Regions from separate parts of the Streptomyces sp. NPDC005775 genome, predicted to be linked through region 2. Evidence: riboswitches for the same ligand, from Rfam matches in the RefSeq annotation. Region 2 holds a riboswitch; each other region holds the start of a gene.

Region 1 (5,796 bases), on a different contig from region 2:
CGTTGATGAGGCGGTGGATGAGCTCGTCGCCGTTGTCCGGGTGCGCGTCGACCCCGTAACCGGCTTCCTTCAGGGCGTCCAGGACGCGGACGGCGGAGGCGGGCGTGTCCAGGCCGACCGCGTTGCCGACACGGGAGTGCTTGGTGGGGTAGGCGGTGAAGACCAGGGCGAGCTTCTTCTCGGCGTTGGGCTTGTGCTTGAGGACGGCGTGACGCACGGCGATCCCGGCGACGCGGGCGGCGCGCTCGGGGTCGGCGCGGTACACCGGCACCTCGTCCGGGCCCTGCTCCTTGAAGGAGAACGGGACGGTGATCAGCCGGCCGTCGAACTCGGGGATCGCGACCTGCATCGCCGCGTCCATGGGGGCCAGTGCCGCGTCCGACGCCTCCCAGGCGGCGCGCGAGGAGGTGAGGCAGAGCCCTTGCAGCACCGGCACGTTCAGGTCGGCGAGCGCGCCGATGTCCCAGGCCTCGTCGTCGCCCCCGGCGGAGGCGTCCGACGCGCGGGTTCCGCCGGCCGCGAGCACCGTGGCGACCAGGGCGTCGGCCCGGCCGAGGAGCTCGTACAGCCCGGCGTCCGCGCCGCGCAGCGAACCGCAGTACACGGGAAGGGCGTTGGCGCCGCGCGCCTCGATGGCGTCGCACAGCACGTCGACGAACGAGGTGTTGCCGGAGAGGTGGTGCGCCCGGTAGAAGAGCACGCCGACGGTCGGGCGGCCCTCGGTGAACGTACGGCCGCCGTGCAGGCCCCACTCGGGCATCGCCTGCGGTTCGGCGAACCCGTGCCCGGTCAGCAGGACGGTGTCGCAGAGGAAGCGGGCCAGCTCGACGAGGTTCCCCGGGCCGCCCTCCACCAGGTAGCGCAGCGCCTCGGCGACGACGCCCGCCGGGGCGGACGACTCGGCCATCAGCTCCGCGTCCGGCACGCTCTCACCGCCGAGCAGCACGGTCGGGATGCCGGACGCCTTCAGGACGGCGAGGCCGTCCTCCCAGGCGCGCTTGCCGCCCAGGAGTCGGACGACGGCGACGGAGGAGCCCTCGATCAGCGCGGGCAGTTCGTCCCGGGCGTCGATGCGGGCCGGGTTGCCGATCCGGTACGGCGCGCCCGAGGCACGCGCGGCGAGGAGGTCGGTGTCGGCGGTGGACAGCAGCAGCACGGTGCTCAGCGGGGCGGTCGGTGGGGCGTTCATGCGCGTGCTCCAGGTGCTCCGGGGGCGATGAAGGGAAGTCCTGCCGGTGCGCCCGACTCGATGAGTCGCCACAGCGCATCGGTGTCCGCGTGTTCTTCGATCAGGTCGCCGAGGCGGTCGAGCTGTTCCTCCCGCAGGCCGGCGAAACAGGTGTCGGGGGCGGGCACGAAACGGCGGCCGGCAGCGCTCGCGACCTCGGTCAGGAAGCGGCGGCGGAAGACGTCGCTCTCCAGTGAGCCGTGCCAGTGGGTGCCCCACACGGCGCCGGTGCGGCAGCCGTCGAGGCGCTCGCCCCGCCCGTCGGTGAGGAACGGCTCGCCGCCGCGCACGTCGGCGACGCCGTGGTGGATCTCGTACCCCTCGACCGGGGCGCCGAGCGCCTCGCCGACCGGCCGGGCGAGGGTCTTCTCCCGGTCGAACCGGATGCGGACGGGCAGCAGTCCGAGCCCCTCGACCGTCCCCGCGCGCGACTCCACGTCGTCCTCGATGCGTTCGCCGAGGATCTGGTAGCCGCCGCAGATGCCGAGGACCGGACGGCCCTCGGCGGCGCGTCGCAGCAGGGCGTCGGCGAGACCGCGCTCGCGCAGCCAGGCGAGCGCCTTCACGGTGCCGCGGGTGCCGGGCACGATGACGAGGTCGGCGTCGTGGAGTTCCTCGGCGCGGTCCACGAACCGTACGACGACGCCCGGTTCGGCGGCCAGCGCGTCCACGTCGGTGAAGTTGGACATCAGCGGCACGGCGCACACGGCGATGCGCAGGATGTCCTCGCCGTGCGGCGGTGCGAGCACCGACTCGCGTACGGTGCCGCGCAGCGAGACCCGCAGACCGTCCTCCTCGTCGATGCCGAGGCCGTGGGCGAACGGCAGCACCCCGTACGTCGGACGTCCCGTCAGGTCCCGCAGCATGTCCAGGCCGGGCTCCAGCAGCGACACGTCGCCGCGGAACTTGTTGACCAGATAGCCGGCGATCAGCGCCTGGTCCTCGGCCGAGAGCAGCGCCGTCGTACCGAAGAACGAGGCGAAGACCCCGCCGCGGTCGATGTCGCCGACGACCACCACCGGGAAGCGCGCCGCCCGTGCGATGCCCATGTTCACGATGTCCGTGCGCCGCAGATTGATCTCGGCCGGGCTGCCCGCCCCCTCGCAGATCACGGCGTCATACGTGCCCCGAAGCTGCTCCAGGCAGTCCACGACGGTGGACAGGAGCGACTCCTGCCGGCCGCCGTGGTAGCCGCGTGCGCTCATCTCGCCGACCGGACGCCCCATCAGGACGACCTGGCTGGAGCGGTCGCTGCCGGGCTTGAGCAGCACCGGATTCATCAGGGCGGTCGGCTCCACCCGGGCTGCCTGGGCCTGCATGGCCTGGGCGCGGCCGATCTCGGCGCCCTCACGGGTGACGAAGGAGTTGAGTGACATGTTCTGCGCCTTGAACGGCGCGACCTTCACGCCCCGGCGCACCAGCCAGCGGCAGATGCCCGCCGTGACGACGCTCTTGCCCGCGTCCGAGGTGGTCCCGGCGACCAGCAGTCCGCCGCTCATGTCGGTCTCCGTCCTGAGATTCGAGGTGCCGCGGTACGAAGTGCTGTGACGGGGGCGCTCGGAGAGCGTGCTCCCGCGATCCGTCGTGCCGCCGACCCCGCGCCCAGCCGGGCCGCGACGCTCACGCCGAGGGCCAGCGCACTGACCCGGCGCGACAGCCGTACGGCCCGTTCGATGTCCTCGGGCTCCACCGCGCGGCCCGTCTCCCCGTTGAGTACGGGGCGGTGCTCGACCCGGCCGCCGTAGGCGAGCGTCCCGCCGAGCCGCACGCCGAGCGCCCCCGCGAAGGAGGCCTCCACCGGGCCCGCGTTGGGGCTCGGGTGCTGGGCCGCGTCCGCCCGCCAGGCCCGGACGGCGCCCCGTGGCCGCCCCCCGGCGGCCACGGCGAGCAGGGCCGTCAGCCGGGCGCCCGGCCAGCCCGCGAGGTCGTCGAGGCGGGCCGAGGCCCAGCCGTAACGCCGGTAGCGGGGCGACTTGTGACCGACCATCGCGTCGAGCGTGTTGGCGGCCCGGAACCCGACGAGTCCGGGCACCCCGCCCAGCGCACCCCACACCAGGGCGCCGACCACGGCGTCCGAGGTGTTCTCGGCGACGGACTCCACGACGGCGCGCGCGATCTGCGGGCCGTCCAGGAACTGCGGGTCGCGGCCGCACAGACGCGGCAGCCGCTCCCGGGCCAGTTCGAGGTCCCCGGCGGTCAGGGCGGCGCCGATCGACCGGGCCTCTCGGCCCAGCGACGTCCCGCCGACGACGGACCAGGTGGCGGCCGCGGTCAGGGCGACGGACGCGGCAGGGTGGCGGCGCAGTGCACGGGCGGCCAGCGCGGCACCCCCGGCGGCGCCTCCGGCGCAGACCAGGGTGTGGAGTGCGCCCCACCCGCGGTGGTCGCGCCACAGACGGCGTTCGACGTCTGCCGCGGCCCGCCCGAAGGCGGCGACCGGGTGCCCCCTGCGGGGGTCACCGAGCAGCAGATCGCCGATCAGACCGGCCGTGGCGCCGTACGCGAAGATGCGATCGGCACGCACGGTTCAGCCGGCCGTTGCGCCTCGAAGGACCTGGGGACCTGTGGTGAGTTGCACAGGGACGGACGCACGGCAGCCGGGCATGGCGATATGTCCTCACTCAGGGTCCGCGCCCTGGTTCGACGTGACGGCGACGAGAGTCTCCTGGCTTCCGGATCCGCAGTTCCCCCGGCCTTCCAGTCCGCTTGCGTGGACCGTGACTTCCGTGGTGGGGGACTGCTCCCCGGTGACAGTGGCGGGACCGCGCCGGATTCGCACCGGCTTCCTCTGCTGTCGCCGTAATGGCTCCGGCAGTCCACCACGCCCCGCGAACACCCGTCAACTCGCCGTTGACCTGCGGCGGCGCAGTGTGCTGAGACGCACATCGGGCCGGACGCGCACGAGGTGCGTCCGGCCCGATGCGGGTGGGAGTGGTGGGGCTCAGAGGCTGTCGGGTGACCTCTCAGGCGACGATCAGATAGATGCCGTAGGCCACGGCCGCGGCGCACAGCCCGAAGCAGACGTACGCGCCGGCCCGGGCCGCCATGAGCGAACCGCCCGCCGCACCGCCCGCGGACTCGCCCTGCGCGGCCGGTTCCGGCTGTTTGGAGAGGCCGACGATGCCGAGGGTGAAGAGGCCCACGAGCGCGATGGTGGCGACGAGGGAGACGCCGAAGACGGTGCCGAGGGCTGCCCAGTCGATGTGCATGATCTGTCCTTACCGAAGGCTCTTAGACCGTGGCGGGTCGGGCCGGGTCGGCGACCGGCCCGGCGGGGGCCGGGATGGTGGCCATGAGGTCGTGGGTCCGGGCCGCCGCGGTGGGCGGCGGGCTGACGGCCGCGATGGCGGTGGTGACGACGCCCGCGGGCTCGGCGTCCTCACCGGCAGGGGCGACGTCCCCGTGCCCGACGGGCTTGCGGCGGGACAGCACCCAGATCGCAGCGGAGCCCGCGATCAACAGCGCCGCGACGACCACGACACCCCAGGTGCCCTGCTTGGTGAGGAACTCCGCGCCCGCACCGACCAGCCCGGCGGCCGGCAGGGTCAGGCCCCAGGCGACGAACATCCGGGTGGCGGTGGACCAGCGGACCACGCCGCCCTTGCGGCCGAGTCCCGCGCCCATGACGGCACCGGAGCACGACTGGGTGGTGGAGAGGGAGAAGCCGAGGTGCGAGGAGGCCAGGATGACGGTGGCCGCACTGGTCTGGGCGGCGAAGCCCTGCGGGGGCTTCAGCTCGGTCAGGCCGCTGCCCATGGTGCGGATGATGCGCCAGCCGCCCAGGTAGGTGCCGAGTGCGATGGCGAGACCGGCGCACACGATGACCCAGACCGGCGGGTTGGAGCCGGGGGAGAGGACGCCGCCGGTGACCAGGGCGAGCGTGATGATGCCCATGGTCTTCTGCGCGTCGTTGGTGCCGTGCGCGAGCGACACGAGCCCGGCCGAGGCGATCTGGCCGGCGCGGTACCCCTTCGCGGTGGCCTTCTCCTGGGCGCCGCCCGTGACCTTCCCGCCGATGCGGTACGTCAGCTTGGTGGCCAGGAGCGCGGCGATCCCGGCGACGACCGGTGCGGCGACCGCGGGGAGCAGCACCTTGGTGACGACGGTGCCGCCGTCGACCGACGACCAGCCCGCGGACATCACCGCGGCGCCTATCAGGCCGCCGAACAGTGCGTGGGAGGAGCTGGACGGCAGGCCGACCAGCCAGGTCAGCAGATTCCAGAGGATGGCGCCGACGAGCGCCGCGAAGATGACCTCGGTTCTGAGCCCGTCTTCGTTGATGATCCCGCCGGAGATCGTCTTGGCGACCTCCACCGACAGGAACGCGCCTACGAGGTTGAGAACGGCGGACATGGCCACCGCTGTCTTGGGTTTGAGTGCGCCGGTCGAGATGGTGGTGGCCATCGCGTTGGCGGTGTCGTGGAAACCGTTCGTGAAATCGAACACTAGAGCTGTCACGATCACAATCGCGAGCAGCAGCGTGATGTGTTCCATTTACCCAGGCAATCGTTCGACGTCAGTGGCACGTGGACCGTAGGCAATCTGAGTGAACGGAAGATGAACTGGGC
Region 2 (5,796 bases):
CGCCCGACATCGACAGCACGGCGTACTCGAAGTCGGGGTCCATCGGGAGGCGCACTTCGGCCCCGCCGCTCAGGGCGAGGTCGGCGCCGACGATCGGGGTGTACGCGGTGCCGGGCGAGGTGGCTCCGTCGAGGCTGCCGAGGATCACCGTGGCCGTGAGGCCTGGGGCGGTGACCTTCGGGAGGTCCGTGTGGTGCTGGAAGTGCGGCTCGACGTCCCGGTGGGCAGCGGGGAGGGCGACCCAGAGCTGGGCGCCGTGCAGCAGCGCGGCGTGCGGCCTGGGGCTCTCCTCGGAGTGGCTGATGGCGCGACCGGACGTCATCAGGCCGAGCTCGCGCGGACGGATCGTCTCCAGGCTGCCCAGGCTGTCGCGGTGCAGGACCTCGCCCTCATGCAGCCAGCTGACCGTCTGCAGTCCCATGTGGGGGTGCGGCGGCACCTGCATCCCGGGCTCGTCGGCGATGTCGTCGGGGCCGTAGTGGTCGACGAAGGCCCAGGCCCCGACCATGCGGCGGCCCAGATTGGGCAGCAGCCTGCGGACCTCGGTGGACTCGCCGAGCCGGACATGACGTGGCGTGAGGAGTTCACGTACGGGTTCGGCGACGACGAAGCCCCGCCCTCCGCAGACGGAGGGCGAAGCTTGGCGATCGAGATTGCTCATGGCGGTCAACCTATTCCCGTGCGACTTCGGGCGGGCCGTACCCACGCCGAATATTTAGTGGAATGTTAAACCATCTGTGGGTGTTGTGGCGGTTGGATACCTACGGGAGCGGCCCGGCGGCACCCCTCGACCGAGGAGGTCACATGAGCGACACCTACTACGAGTTCGGTACCGCTGCCGAGCGCTGGGAGCGCGCTCAGTTCTTCTTCGGGTCGAAGGAGTACACGATCGCGGCCCGGATCCTGGGCGGACTGGTCGAGGAGGTGCCGGAGCAGGTCGCACCGCGGTTGCTGCTGGCGCGGTCCTACTACCACTCGGCGCGCCTCGGCCCGGCCGAGACGGAACTGCGGGCGGTGCTCGAACTCGACCCGGTCGAGCAGTACGCCCGGCTGATGCTCGGCCGCACGCTGGAGCGTCAGGGCCGGCAGGCCGAGGCGGACACGCAACTGCGGATGGCGGCCGCCCTGTCGGGGGACTTCCCTCCGGCAGGCGGTGCCTGACCGCGGCACGCACCCAGGGGCACCCCGACGTCGGAGTGCCGTACGCGGCTCGGCCGCACCCGGATATCCGGGTGCGGCCGAGCCGCGTCGCGTGATACTTCACAGAGCATGACCAACCTCGTCACCCCACGCCTGCTCCTGAGCCCGATGACCGCTGTGGAAGCCGGGCAGGTGGCGTCGGGCCGGCCCGCCGACGGTGCGCGCTGGGCTCCCGGTTATCCCTCACCGGGCGAGATGAGGGCGGCCCAGCGGTTCCTGGAGACCTGCGCCGACACGGGCGACCCGAGCCCCTACGGTCCGTACGCGATACGGCGGCGTGAGGACGGGCTGCTGATCGGCGGGGCAGGGTTCCACGGGGCGCCCGACGAGAACGGACACGTCACGATCGGGTACGGCCTCGTGGAGTCGGCACGAGGACAGGGATACGCCTCCGAGGCGCTTCGCGGGCTGCTGCGCTTCACCCGCGACCGGGGCATCGCCTGCGTCCACGGCGACACCGACCTCGACAACATCGCCTCCCAGCACGTCATGACCGCGGCAGGCATGCGCCTGGTGCAGGAGGACGCCTCGCTGAAGCACTATCGGATCGACTGGGACGGGCCCGCCGCCGAGGAGTGAGGCAGCGGACTGCTCCCGCACACGTATGGAGCCCGCCGGGGTCACCCCGGCGGGCTCCATACGTGCCGTGGACGCGGCTCGCACCGTCCTGCCGCCCACGTCACGCCGCTCCGCGCCGGCCTGTCAGGGCCGTGACGGCTCCCGGAGTCAGCCTGCGGCGGTGGTGGCGGGCCGGCTCATCGTGCCGTCCGTTGCCGCAGCCACATCCGGCCCCGGCACCAGCAGGCGTTCGGTGAGATAACCGAAGACCAGCCCGAAAGTGGTCCAGAGTGTGACCTGCACCGCGAGCGTGGCCAGTCTGAACTCCCAGAGCAGAGAAGCCGGGAAGTCCTTCCCGACCTCGTCGAACGAGGGCAGGAAGGCGTAGGCGAGGCCGGTCACCAGCACATAGCCGGTGGCGGCAGCGATGGTGGCGTTCCAGTTGCCCAGGCGCGGAGCGAGCCGTCTTCCGAGAATGACGGCGGCCACGGCCAGCAGGACGCTGAGCGCGACCATCAGGAAGAACAACGCGGTGCGCCGGCCGATGGTGTCCGCTTCGCCGACCGCCGGCGGATTGGCCGGGTACTTCAGGAACGGCACGATGTACACCGTCAGCAGGGCCGCTCCCGCGATCAGGGCAGCCGTCGCCCGGGGGCCGAACCGCCCCAACCGGCCGAGGGCGTAACAGAAGACGAGTGCGGCGATGCCGCCGACGGCGACGCCGAAGACGAGTACACCGGTGGCGAGGCCCCCGGTGGCCTGCATGCCCCGGCTGACGAGTTCCTCGCCGCCGCCGTGGTCGTGGCTGTGGCTGTGGCTGTGCGCCTCTTCGAGGGCGATGGCCGCGTCGACGCGCGACTCCCCGAGGAAGTAGGCCACCACGAGTGCGAGCGCACCCGCGACGAGACCGGCCAGCATGCCGCGGACCAGCAGAGCTCTGACAGATATGGAGTTCATGAGGGATTCCCCTGGATCAGCCGGATGGATCAGTGGCAGGGGAAACCGAGGAGGTGGCGTCCGTCGTGGACCCACTCGTGCACGCCTTCGCCGGAGATGAGCGCGGTGGCGCCCTGCTCCGCGCCGACGAAGTACAGCAGGATCAGCATGAGGACGCCGAAGAAGACCGCCCAAGGGGCGATGGCCTTCAGCGAGATGGGGGTGATGGCGGGTGAGACCGTGGCGGGGGCAGCAGTCTGTGCCATGGCAGAACCTCCTGAGGGAACACGCGTCCCGATCGTGGTGCCTGAGACGAAGGTGCTGGGTCTGACTTCCCGCACACGTACGGGTTCACAGTGGCGCGACCGTGCCGGATTCTCACCGGACTTCCGTCACACCCTCGTCATGTCGTCGCGACCATACCGCCTGGGCGGGAGAGCCGCCATGGTGCCCGTGGATCGGCCGGAAGGCCCCGGATGCCAAGGTGTGCATGGCAACGTGGCCATAGTTCAGGGAGTTGAGAGCGGGAATGACGGTACGGGTGATGTTGGTCTCACCGGGTATGAACGCCGCCCTGCGCGAGGCCCGGTTCGCGGGCGACGCACCCCTCGACGGCTCCGGGCTCGCCCAGGCACGGGCTGCCGCCGGCTCGGTGCCCGCCGCGGACCGGTGGTTGAGCGGTCCGTCCCGGCGCTGCACCGCGACCGCGAAGGCCCTCGGCCTGCGCCCCGACGCCGAACACGCCCTGCGGGACTGGGAGATGGGACGCTGGTCCGGCGCACGACTGGCCGAGGTGAGCGTGGACGAGCCGGACGGGGTGGCGGCCTGGCTGGCGGACCCGTCGGCCGCTCCGCACGGCGGCGAGTCACTGCGGGAGCTGTGCGCCCGCGTGGGCGCTTGGCTCGACTCCCTGCACGGAGCGACTTCCGGTCAGGTCCGGGAGGAAGTGGCCGAGTCCGGTGCGGGCGGGAAGGATGTGGGCCGGGTCCTGGGAGTGGTCGAGCCCGGCGTGGTCCGGGCCGCGGTCGTCCATGCGTTGGGCCTCCCGCCGCAGGCATTCTGGCGGCTGGACGTGGCCCCGCTGACGGTGACGGAGCTCAGCGGCAGGTCGGGGCGGTGGAACTTGCGTTGCGGCCGGCCACTCGGTGCGGAAGCGAGCATCTGACGATTTCGGCGCGGGAGGAGCGGGAGCATCGGGAGGAGCGGGCACCGTACGGGCCGGGGGGGCGCGCTCCTAGTGGGGACGACGTAAGCGGGAACAACCGGCGTCTTCACACCCTGCCCGCGCCCCCGCGTGCCGCGTTGAGCCTCGCGTCCAGGGTGATGGCGGCGTCGATCAGGGCGAGATGAGTGAACGCCTGTGGGAAGTTGCCCAGTTGTTGACCCGTCAGGGCGATCTCCTCCGAGTACAGGCCCAGATGGTTGGCGTAGGTGAGCATCTTCTCCAGGACCAGCCGGGCCTGGTCGACGCGTCCGGCCCGCGCCAGGGCGTCGACGTACATGAACGTGCACAGGGAGAACGTTCCCTCCGAACCGCGCAGGCCGTCGGGTGATGCCTCGGGGTTGTAGCGGTAGACGAGGCTGTCGCTGACCAGCTCGTGTTCCATCGCGTCCAGCGTGGTCGTCCACATCGGATCGTCCGGCGTGATGAAGCCGACCGTCGGCATGCGCAGCAGGGACGAGTCGAGCACGTCGTCGCCGTAGTGCTGGACGAAGGCCTGCTTCTCCGGGTTCCAGCCCCGGTTCAGCACCTGCTGGTAGATCGTGTCCCGCGCGTCCACCCAGCGGCCGCGGGCCGCGGGGCGGCCGTCGTCGTAGGCGATGCGGACGGCGCGGTCGAAGGCGACCCAGGACATGACGCGGCCATAGGTGAAGTCCTTCTTGCCGCCGCGGGTCTCCCACAGCCCCTCACCGGGCTGGTCCCAGTGATCGACCAGCCAGTCGAGAAGGGTGTGCAGCGCGCCCCAGCCCCTGGTGTCCAGGTGCATGCCGTGCTGGTGCGCGAAGTAGATGCTGTCGAGCGCCTCACCGTAGATGTCCAGTTGCAGCTGGCCCGCCGCACCGTTGCCGATGCGAACCGGGGCCGATCCGCCGTACCCCTCCCAGTGACCCAAGGTCTCCTCGACCAGGTCGGAGGAGCCGTCCACGCGGTACATGATGTTCAGTGGGCCGGTGCCGCCCTCGTGGCCGGCCTCCTCCTTCACGCGGTCGTGCAGCCAGCTGATGAACGCCCTTGCCTCTTCCCTGAATCCGAGACCCAGCAACGCGTACACGGAGAACGACGCGTCACGGATCCAGGTGAACCGGTAGTCCCAGTTGCGCTCTCCGCCCAGTTGTTCGGGCAGGCCCGCCGTGGGGGCGGCCACCAGGGCGCCGGTGGGCGCGTACGTCATGAGCTTCAGGGTCACGGCCGAGCGTTCCACCGCTTCCCGCCACCGGCCCGCGTAGGTGGACTGGCCCAGCCAAGTGCGCCAGAACTGGACGGTGTCGTCGAAGAGTTGCTGGAACTCCGCCACGGGGACCTCGTGCGGCGGCCCGTCGGGGGACGACTCGATGACCAGGCCGCGCTGCTGGCCGGCCCGCAAGGTCAGGGTGAAGCGCAGATCGTTGTCACCCGAGAGGATGTTCAGCAGCCGCTCGTCCCCGGGCTCGCGGACCGCGTGGACGGCGAGGTTCATGTCCGGTGAAGTGAACAGCGCCCCGCGCTCCGTGATGTGCAGCTCGTGCGGTTGGCGGCCGTAGTCGAAGCGCGGAGCGATCTCCCCTTCGAAAGTCACGCTGCCCCGGACGCAGCGCAGCATCCGCACCAGGCGGTGCCGGTCCGTCGCCGTCGTTCCGGTCACCGGCATGAAGTCCACCACCTCACCGGTGCCGGCCTCGGTCATGAAACGCGTCACCAGCACGGCCGTGTCGGGATGGTAGAGCTGCTTGCTGGTGTAGGTCTCCGCGACCGGCCTGACGGTGAAGTGACCGCCCTTGCGACGGTCGAGCAGGGCGCCGAAGACACTGGGTGAATCGAAGCGCGGACAGCAGAACCAGTCGATCGTCGCGTCCGTGGTCACGAGGGCCGCGGTCTGCAGATCACCGATCAGACCGTGATTC
Region 3 (5,796 bases), on a different contig from region 2:
CGGCCCGGCGCAGCGCCTCCAGGGCCTCCTCGGGGTACTCCCGGTCGGTGAAGCCGCTGCCGGCCGGGACGGCGATGAGGTCGGCCTCCTCCAGCCGGTCGAGGCCGTGGGGCGTGCTGATGGTGAACCCGGCATGGGTGCGCAGGACGGGGCCCTCGGCGGAGACCACGGCGAAGTCGTGCACCGGCAGTCCGTCCTCGCTGCGGTCGAGTCCGAACACCTCGCAGACCACGCCGAGTTCGAAGGGGTTGACCGCGTCGAGCAGCAGGACGGCGACATTCTTCAGCATGGCTCCAGTGTGGCAGTAATTCGATGCTCCATGACAGTCCTGCCACTGCCGCGATCGGTGGGAACCGGCGACAGTAGAGGCATGAACACATTCCTGAACTACCTGGGCATAGCAGTCGTTTTCGCACTCTTCCTGGCACCGGCGCTGGTCGGCATCGCCCGCGAACGCCGCATCGACCGCCAGCTGCGGGAAGCGGAACGGGGCCGGAGCGCCGAGCCCCCGCAAACGGCCGACGCCGCGCGGCCGGTGAGGGCCGCACGGCGTCCGTACGTCAGGAGCTGGGCGAGGATCTGAACGGATCAGAAGTCGTCGTCGAAGCCGACCGTGCCCTCGACGGCCACCTGGTAGGCGGACGGGCGGCGCTCGAAGAAGTTCGTCAGCTCCTGGACGCCCTGGAGCTCCATGAACGAGAACGGGTTCTCCGACCCGTACACCGCCGGGAAGCCCAGCCGGGTGAGCCGCTCGTCGGCGACGCACTCCAGGTACTGGCGCATCGACTCGGTGTTCATCCCGGGCAGGCCCTCGCCGCACAGGTCGCGGCCGAACTGCAGCTCCGCCTCGACGGCCTCCTTCAGCATGTCGGTGACCTGCTGCTGGAGCGCGTCGTCGAAGAGATCGGGCTCCTCCTTGCGGACGGTGTCCACGACCTCGAAGGCGAAGTTCATGTGCATCGTCTCGTCACGGAACACCCAGTTGGTGCCCGTGGCGAGGCCGTGCAGCAACCCGCGCGAGCGGAACCAGTACACGTACGCGAAGGCGCCGTAGAAGAACAGCCCCTCGATGCACGCCGCGAAGCAGATCAGGTTCAGCAGGAAACGGCGGCGGTCGGCCTTCGTCTCCAGCCGGTCGATCTTCTCGACCGAGTCCATCCACCGGAAGCAGAACTGCGCCTTCTCGCGGATCGACGGGATCTCCTCGACCGCGTCGAACGCGGCCGCCCGGTCGTCCGGATCGGGCAGATAGGTGTCCAGCAGCGTCAGGTAGAACTGGACGTGCACGGCCTCCTCGAAGAGCTGCCGCGACAGGTACAGCCGCGCCTCGGGAGAGTTGATGTGCTTGTACAGCGTCAGCACGAGGTTGTTCGAGACGATCGAGTCACCGGTCGCGAAGAACGCCACCAGCCGTCCGATCAGGTGCTGCTCGGCGGGCGACATCTTGGCGAGGTCCGCCACGTCGGAGTGGAGGTCGACCTCCTCCACGTGCCAGGTGTTCTTGATCGCGTCCCGGTAGCGCTCGTAGAAGTCCGGGTAGCGCATCGGCCGCAGGGTCAGTTCGAAGCCCGGGTCCAGCAGGTTCTTGTTCTTGTCGGTGCTCATTACTGGCAGGCCTCGCAGGACTCGGGGTTCTCGAGCGAGCAGGCGATCGCGTCCGCGTCGGGTGCGGCAGCCTGCTCGGGGATCGGGGCGGCGGACGCCGCACGGGCGATCCGGGTCGCCGGGCGGGAGCGCAGGTAGTACGTCGTCTTCAGCCCCTGCTTCCAGGCGTACGCGTACATCGAGGAGAGCTTGCCGATCGTCGGCGTCTCCAGGAACAGGTTCAGCGACTGGCTCTGGTCGAGGAACGGCGTACGGGCCGCCGCCATGTCGATCAGTCCGCGCTGCGGGATCTCCCACGCGGTGCGGTACAGCGCCCGCACCTCCTCGGGGATCCACGCGAAGCCCTGCACGGAGCCGCTCGCCTCGCGCAGCGCCTCACGGGTCCGCGCGTCCCACACGCCGAGCTTCTTCAGTTCGTCCACCAGATAGGCGTTGACCTGGAGGAACTCGCCGCTGAGCGTCTCGCGCTTGAAGAGGTTCGAGACCTGCGGCTCGATGCACTCGTACACGCCCGCGATCGAGGCGATCGTCGCCGTCGGCGCGATGGCCAGCAGCAGCGAGTTGCGCATCCCGGTCTTCGCGACGCGGGCGCGCAGGGCGTCCCAGCGCTCCGGCCAGTTCAGCTCGGTGTCGTAGTGGTCCGGGTGCAGCACACCGCGGGCGGCACGCGTCTCGGACCAGGCGGGGAGGGGGCCCGAGCGCTCGGCGAGGTCGCAGGACGCCTCGTACGCGGCGAGCATGATCCGCTCGGAGATCTTCGTCGACAGGGCGCGGGCCTCGGGGGAGTCGAACGGCAGCCGCAGCTGGAAGAAGACGTCCTGGAGACCCATCGCGCCCAGACCCACCGGCCGCCAGCGGGCGTTGGACCGGCCGGCCTGCTCGGTCGGGTAGAAGTTGATGTCCACGACCCGGTCGAGGAACGTCACGGCGGTACGGACGGTGGCGTCCAGACGCTCCCAGTCGATGGTGCCGTGGGAGACGAAGGCGCCGAGGTTGACCGACCCGAGGTTGCAGACGGCCGTCTCGCCGTCGTCGGTGACCTCCAGGATCTCGGTGCACAGGTTCGAGGAGTGCACGACGCGGCCCGGCTCGGCGGTCTGGTTCGCGGTCCGGTTGGAGGCGTCCTTGAACGTCATCCAGCCCTGGCCGGTCTGGGCGAGGGTCCGCATCATCCGGCCGTACAGCTCACGGGCGGGCATGGTCTTGCGCGCCAGGCCCTTGGCCTCGGCCGCCCGGTAGGCGGCGGCGAACGCGTCGCCCCACAGGTCGACCAGTTCGGGCACGTCGGCGGGGGAGAACAGCGACCAGGTACCGTCCGCGTCCACCCGGCGCATGAACTCGTCGGGGATCCAGTGCGCCAGGTTGAGGTTGTGCGTACGCCGCTGGTCCTCGCCCGTGTTGTCGCGCAGCTCCAGGAACTCCTCGATGTCCGCGTGCCACGTCTCCAGGTAGACGGCGGCGGCGCCCTTGCGCCGGCCGCCCTGGTTGACCGCGGCGACGGAGGCGTCGAGCGTCTTCAGGAACGGGACGATGCCGTTGGAGTGCCCGTTGGTGCCGCGGATCAGCGAACCGCGGGCGCGGATGCGGGAGTACGAGAGGCCGATGCCGCCCGCGTGCTTGGACAGGCGCGCCACCTGGTGGTAGCGGTCGTAGATGGAGTCCAGCTCGTCCAGCGGGGAGTCCAGCAGGTAGCAGGAGGACATCTGCGGGTGCCGGGTGCCGGAGTTGAAGAGCGTGGGGGAGGAGGGCAGGTAGTCCAGCCGGCTCATCAGCCCGTACAGCGCGGCGACCTCGTCCAGGGCGCGCTCGGAGGTGTCCTCGGCGAGACCGGAGGCGACGCGCAGCATGAAGTGCTGCGGGGTCTCGATGACCTGACGGGTGAGCGGGTGGCGCAGCAGGTAACGGCTGTGCAGGGTACGCAGGCCGAAGTAGCCGAAGCGGTCGTCGGCGCCGTCGGCGAGCGACCGCCCGACGATCGCGTCCAGGGCGGCCGCGTGCAGGGTGACGAACGCGGCGGTGCGGTCCGCGATCAGGCCCTCGCGGTGGCCGACGGCGACCGAGGCGGAGAAGGACGTCGCGCCCTGCCCGGCCGCCTCGTCCGCGATGGAGCGGGTGAGGAGGCGGGCGGCGAGCCGGGAGTAGGCGGGGTCCTCGGAGATCAGGCCCGCGGCGGCCTCGGTGGCCAGCGAGCGCAGCTCCGCCTCGTCCGACCGGGCGTTGCGGCCGCGCAGCGCCGCTGCGGCGACGCGTCCGGGGTCGGTGTCGGGCAGATCGGCGGTGAGGTCGGTCAGGGTCCGCAGCAGTGCGGTGCCCGGTCCGTCGCTCGTGGTTCCCGTTGACTCGGCCGCTGTAACCGGATCGGCTGGCGCGATGGTCACGTGGTGCTCTCCCTCGCTCGGCTCTGGGCCTGGCGGGAGTCGGGGGCAGCCGGGCGGAGCGGGACCCGGCGGGGCGGCGCACCGTGCGGCGTCCACCGGCCCATCCACGAGGCCCGGACGTCTGGGCATCCGGATCGGTCGAGCCGGATGCGCTGTCGGCAGGACCTCGGACTCGTGGGTGCACAAAAGCACACCGAACACACCGTTGCGGGACAGTTCCGGATTTGCACCGGATTTCCCTGCGGCGACAGCAGCCATGAGCATACATGTGGGGGCTGCTGGATGCGGCAGCCCCCACATGTTGTGTCGTGCTCGCTCCTACGCCGGAGAGCGCAGCTCCAGACGGTACGTCAGCAGCTTCAGGTCGTCGATGGGGCTCCAGTCCCTTTCGGGGGTCCGTACGAAGCCGAGGCGCCCGTAGATCCGGTGCGCCCCGAACATCCCCGGCTGCGTCGACAGGACGATCCCCGTGACGCCCGTGGTGCCCCGTGCGCGGTCGATGCAGGCCCGTACAAGAGCCTCGCCCGCCCCGGCACCCCGGGCCTCGCGGGAGACCGCCAGCATCCGGAATTCGGCCTCGTCGGCCGTGGCGATGTCGCACCACGGGTTGCCCGGCGGGGCGTAGGTGACCCCGCCCAGGACGCGGCCCCCGGCGTCGGCGGCCACCAGCACCTCGGCCTCGGCTGCCCGGCGGGGCACGTCGCGCAGCCGCACCAGGTACGGATCGTCGGCGCCGTAGTCCAGGAGCCCGTCGCCGAGATAGGCCTCGGCGGTGATCTCGCCGAGGAGTGCGTGCTCGGCGGGCTCGACCGGCCGGATCGATATGTCCATGGGCGTAAGTCTGCCGCATGCGGTGGCCGGATCCCCAAGAGGTTTTCCGCGGGACGCGCGAACGGGCCGCCGTACCCCTGACGCAGGAGTGCGGCGGCCCGTTCGCGCGGTCGACGGTCAGTGACCGCCCGGCGCACCGGCGGTCGCCGGCGGGAGTTCCGTCTTCACGCCGGGGTCGCCCGCGTCCGCGGTGTAGTCGCCCGGAGAGGTCTCGTCGATCCCCGCGGGCGCCTTCACGGCGTTCAGGACGAAGGTCAGGACGACGACCACGACGACGTTCAGCACGAAGGCCGTCAGGCCGATGTAGCCGATCTCGCCGAGGCCCGGGATCTCCTTGGAGGACCCGCCGAAGTGCTTCTGGGACGGGCTGGCGACCCCGTACGCGGCGAGCGTCCCGTACAGCATGCCGACCGCCCAGCCCGCGAGCAGCGCCCAGCGGTGGAACCACCGGGTGAACAGCCCGCCGACCAGGGCAGGCATCGTCTGGAGGATCCAGATTCCGCCGAGCAGCTGGAAGTTGATCGCGACCGTCTTGTCCATGGTGAGGACGAAGGCGAGCGCGCCGACCTTCACCAGCAGCGACACCAGCTTGGAGACCTTGGTCTCCTGCGCGGGTGTCGCGTCGGGCTTCAGGAAGTCCTTGTAGATGTTGCGGGTGAACAGGTTCGCCGCGGCGATCGACATGATCGCGGCGGGAACCAGCGCGCCGATGCCGATGGCGGCGAAGGCCACGCCCGCGAACCAGTCGGGGAACATGTTCTCGAACAGCTGCGGGATCGCCAGCTGGCCGTTGTCCACCTTGACGCCGGCGGCGATCGCCATGAAGCCGAGGAGCGCGAGCAGCCCCAGCATCAGGGAGTACAGCGGCAGGATCGTCGTGTTGCGGCGGATCACGTTGCGGCTGCGGCTGGACAGCGTCGCCGTGATCGAGTGCGGATACATGAAGAGCGCCAGTGCCGACCCGAGCGCCAGGGTGGCGTAC

What was found. Region 2 has a riboswitch for cobalamin ahead of ACFYPA_RS01655 (CbtB-domain containing protein). Riboswitches for the same ligand answer to the same signal wherever they lie in the genome.
Region 1: linked by a shared signal. The riboswitch ahead of ACFYPA_RS36270 (cobalamin biosynthesis protein) and the one ahead of ACFYPA_RS01655 (CbtB-domain containing protein) in region 2 are both predicted to bind cobalamin.
Region 3: linked by a shared signal. The riboswitch ahead of ACFYPA_RS10020 (ribonucleoside-diphosphate reductase subunit alpha) and the one ahead of ACFYPA_RS01655 (CbtB-domain containing protein) in region 2 are both predicted to bind cobalamin.

What each region holds. Positions count from the first base shown of each region.
Region 1 covers NZ_JBIAIU010000026.1:38,699-44,494, reverse strand. The annotation lists gene cobN (cobaltochelatase subunit CobN) at 1-1,165, opposite strand, end outside; gene ACFYPA_RS36275 (cobyric acid synthase) at 1,186-2,727, opposite strand; gene ACFYPA_RS36270 (cobalamin biosynthesis protein) at 2,724-3,752, opposite strand; cobalamin riboswitch at 3,887-4,018, opposite strand; gene ACFYPA_RS36265 (hypothetical protein) at 4,192-4,437, opposite strand; gene ACFYPA_RS36260 (inorganic phosphate transporter) at 4,460-5,722, opposite strand.
Region 2 covers NZ_JBIAIU010000001.1:370,728-376,523, forward strand. The annotation lists gene ACFYPA_RS01635 (pirin family protein) at 1-661, opposite strand, end outside; gene ACFYPA_RS01640 (tetratricopeptide repeat protein) at 805-1,161, shown strand; gene ACFYPA_RS01645 (GNAT family N-acetyltransferase) at 1,270-1,779, shown strand; gene ACFYPA_RS01650 (CbtA family protein) at 1,927-2,715, opposite strand; gene ACFYPA_RS01655 (CbtB-domain containing protein) at 2,745-2,960, opposite strand; adenosylcobalamin (AdoCbl) riboswitch at 3,006-3,099, opposite strand; gene ACFYPA_RS01660 (histidine phosphatase family protein) at 3,224-3,859, shown strand; gene ACFYPA_RS01665 (glycoside hydrolase family 15 protein) at 3,966-5,796, opposite strand, start outside.
Region 3 covers NZ_JBIAIU010000003.1:590,104-595,899, reverse strand. The annotation lists gene ACFYPA_RS10035 (helix-turn-helix domain-containing protein) at 1-289, opposite strand, end outside; gene ACFYPA_RS10030 (hypothetical protein) at 371-583, shown strand; gene ACFYPA_RS10025 (ribonucleotide-diphosphate reductase subunit beta) at 589-1,605, opposite strand; gene ACFYPA_RS10020 (ribonucleoside-diphosphate reductase subunit alpha) at 1,605-3,983, opposite strand; cobalamin riboswitch at 4,123-4,257, opposite strand; gene ACFYPA_RS10015 (GNAT family N-acetyltransferase) at 4,302-4,814, opposite strand; gene mctP (monocarboxylate uptake permease MctP) at 4,932-5,796, opposite strand, start outside.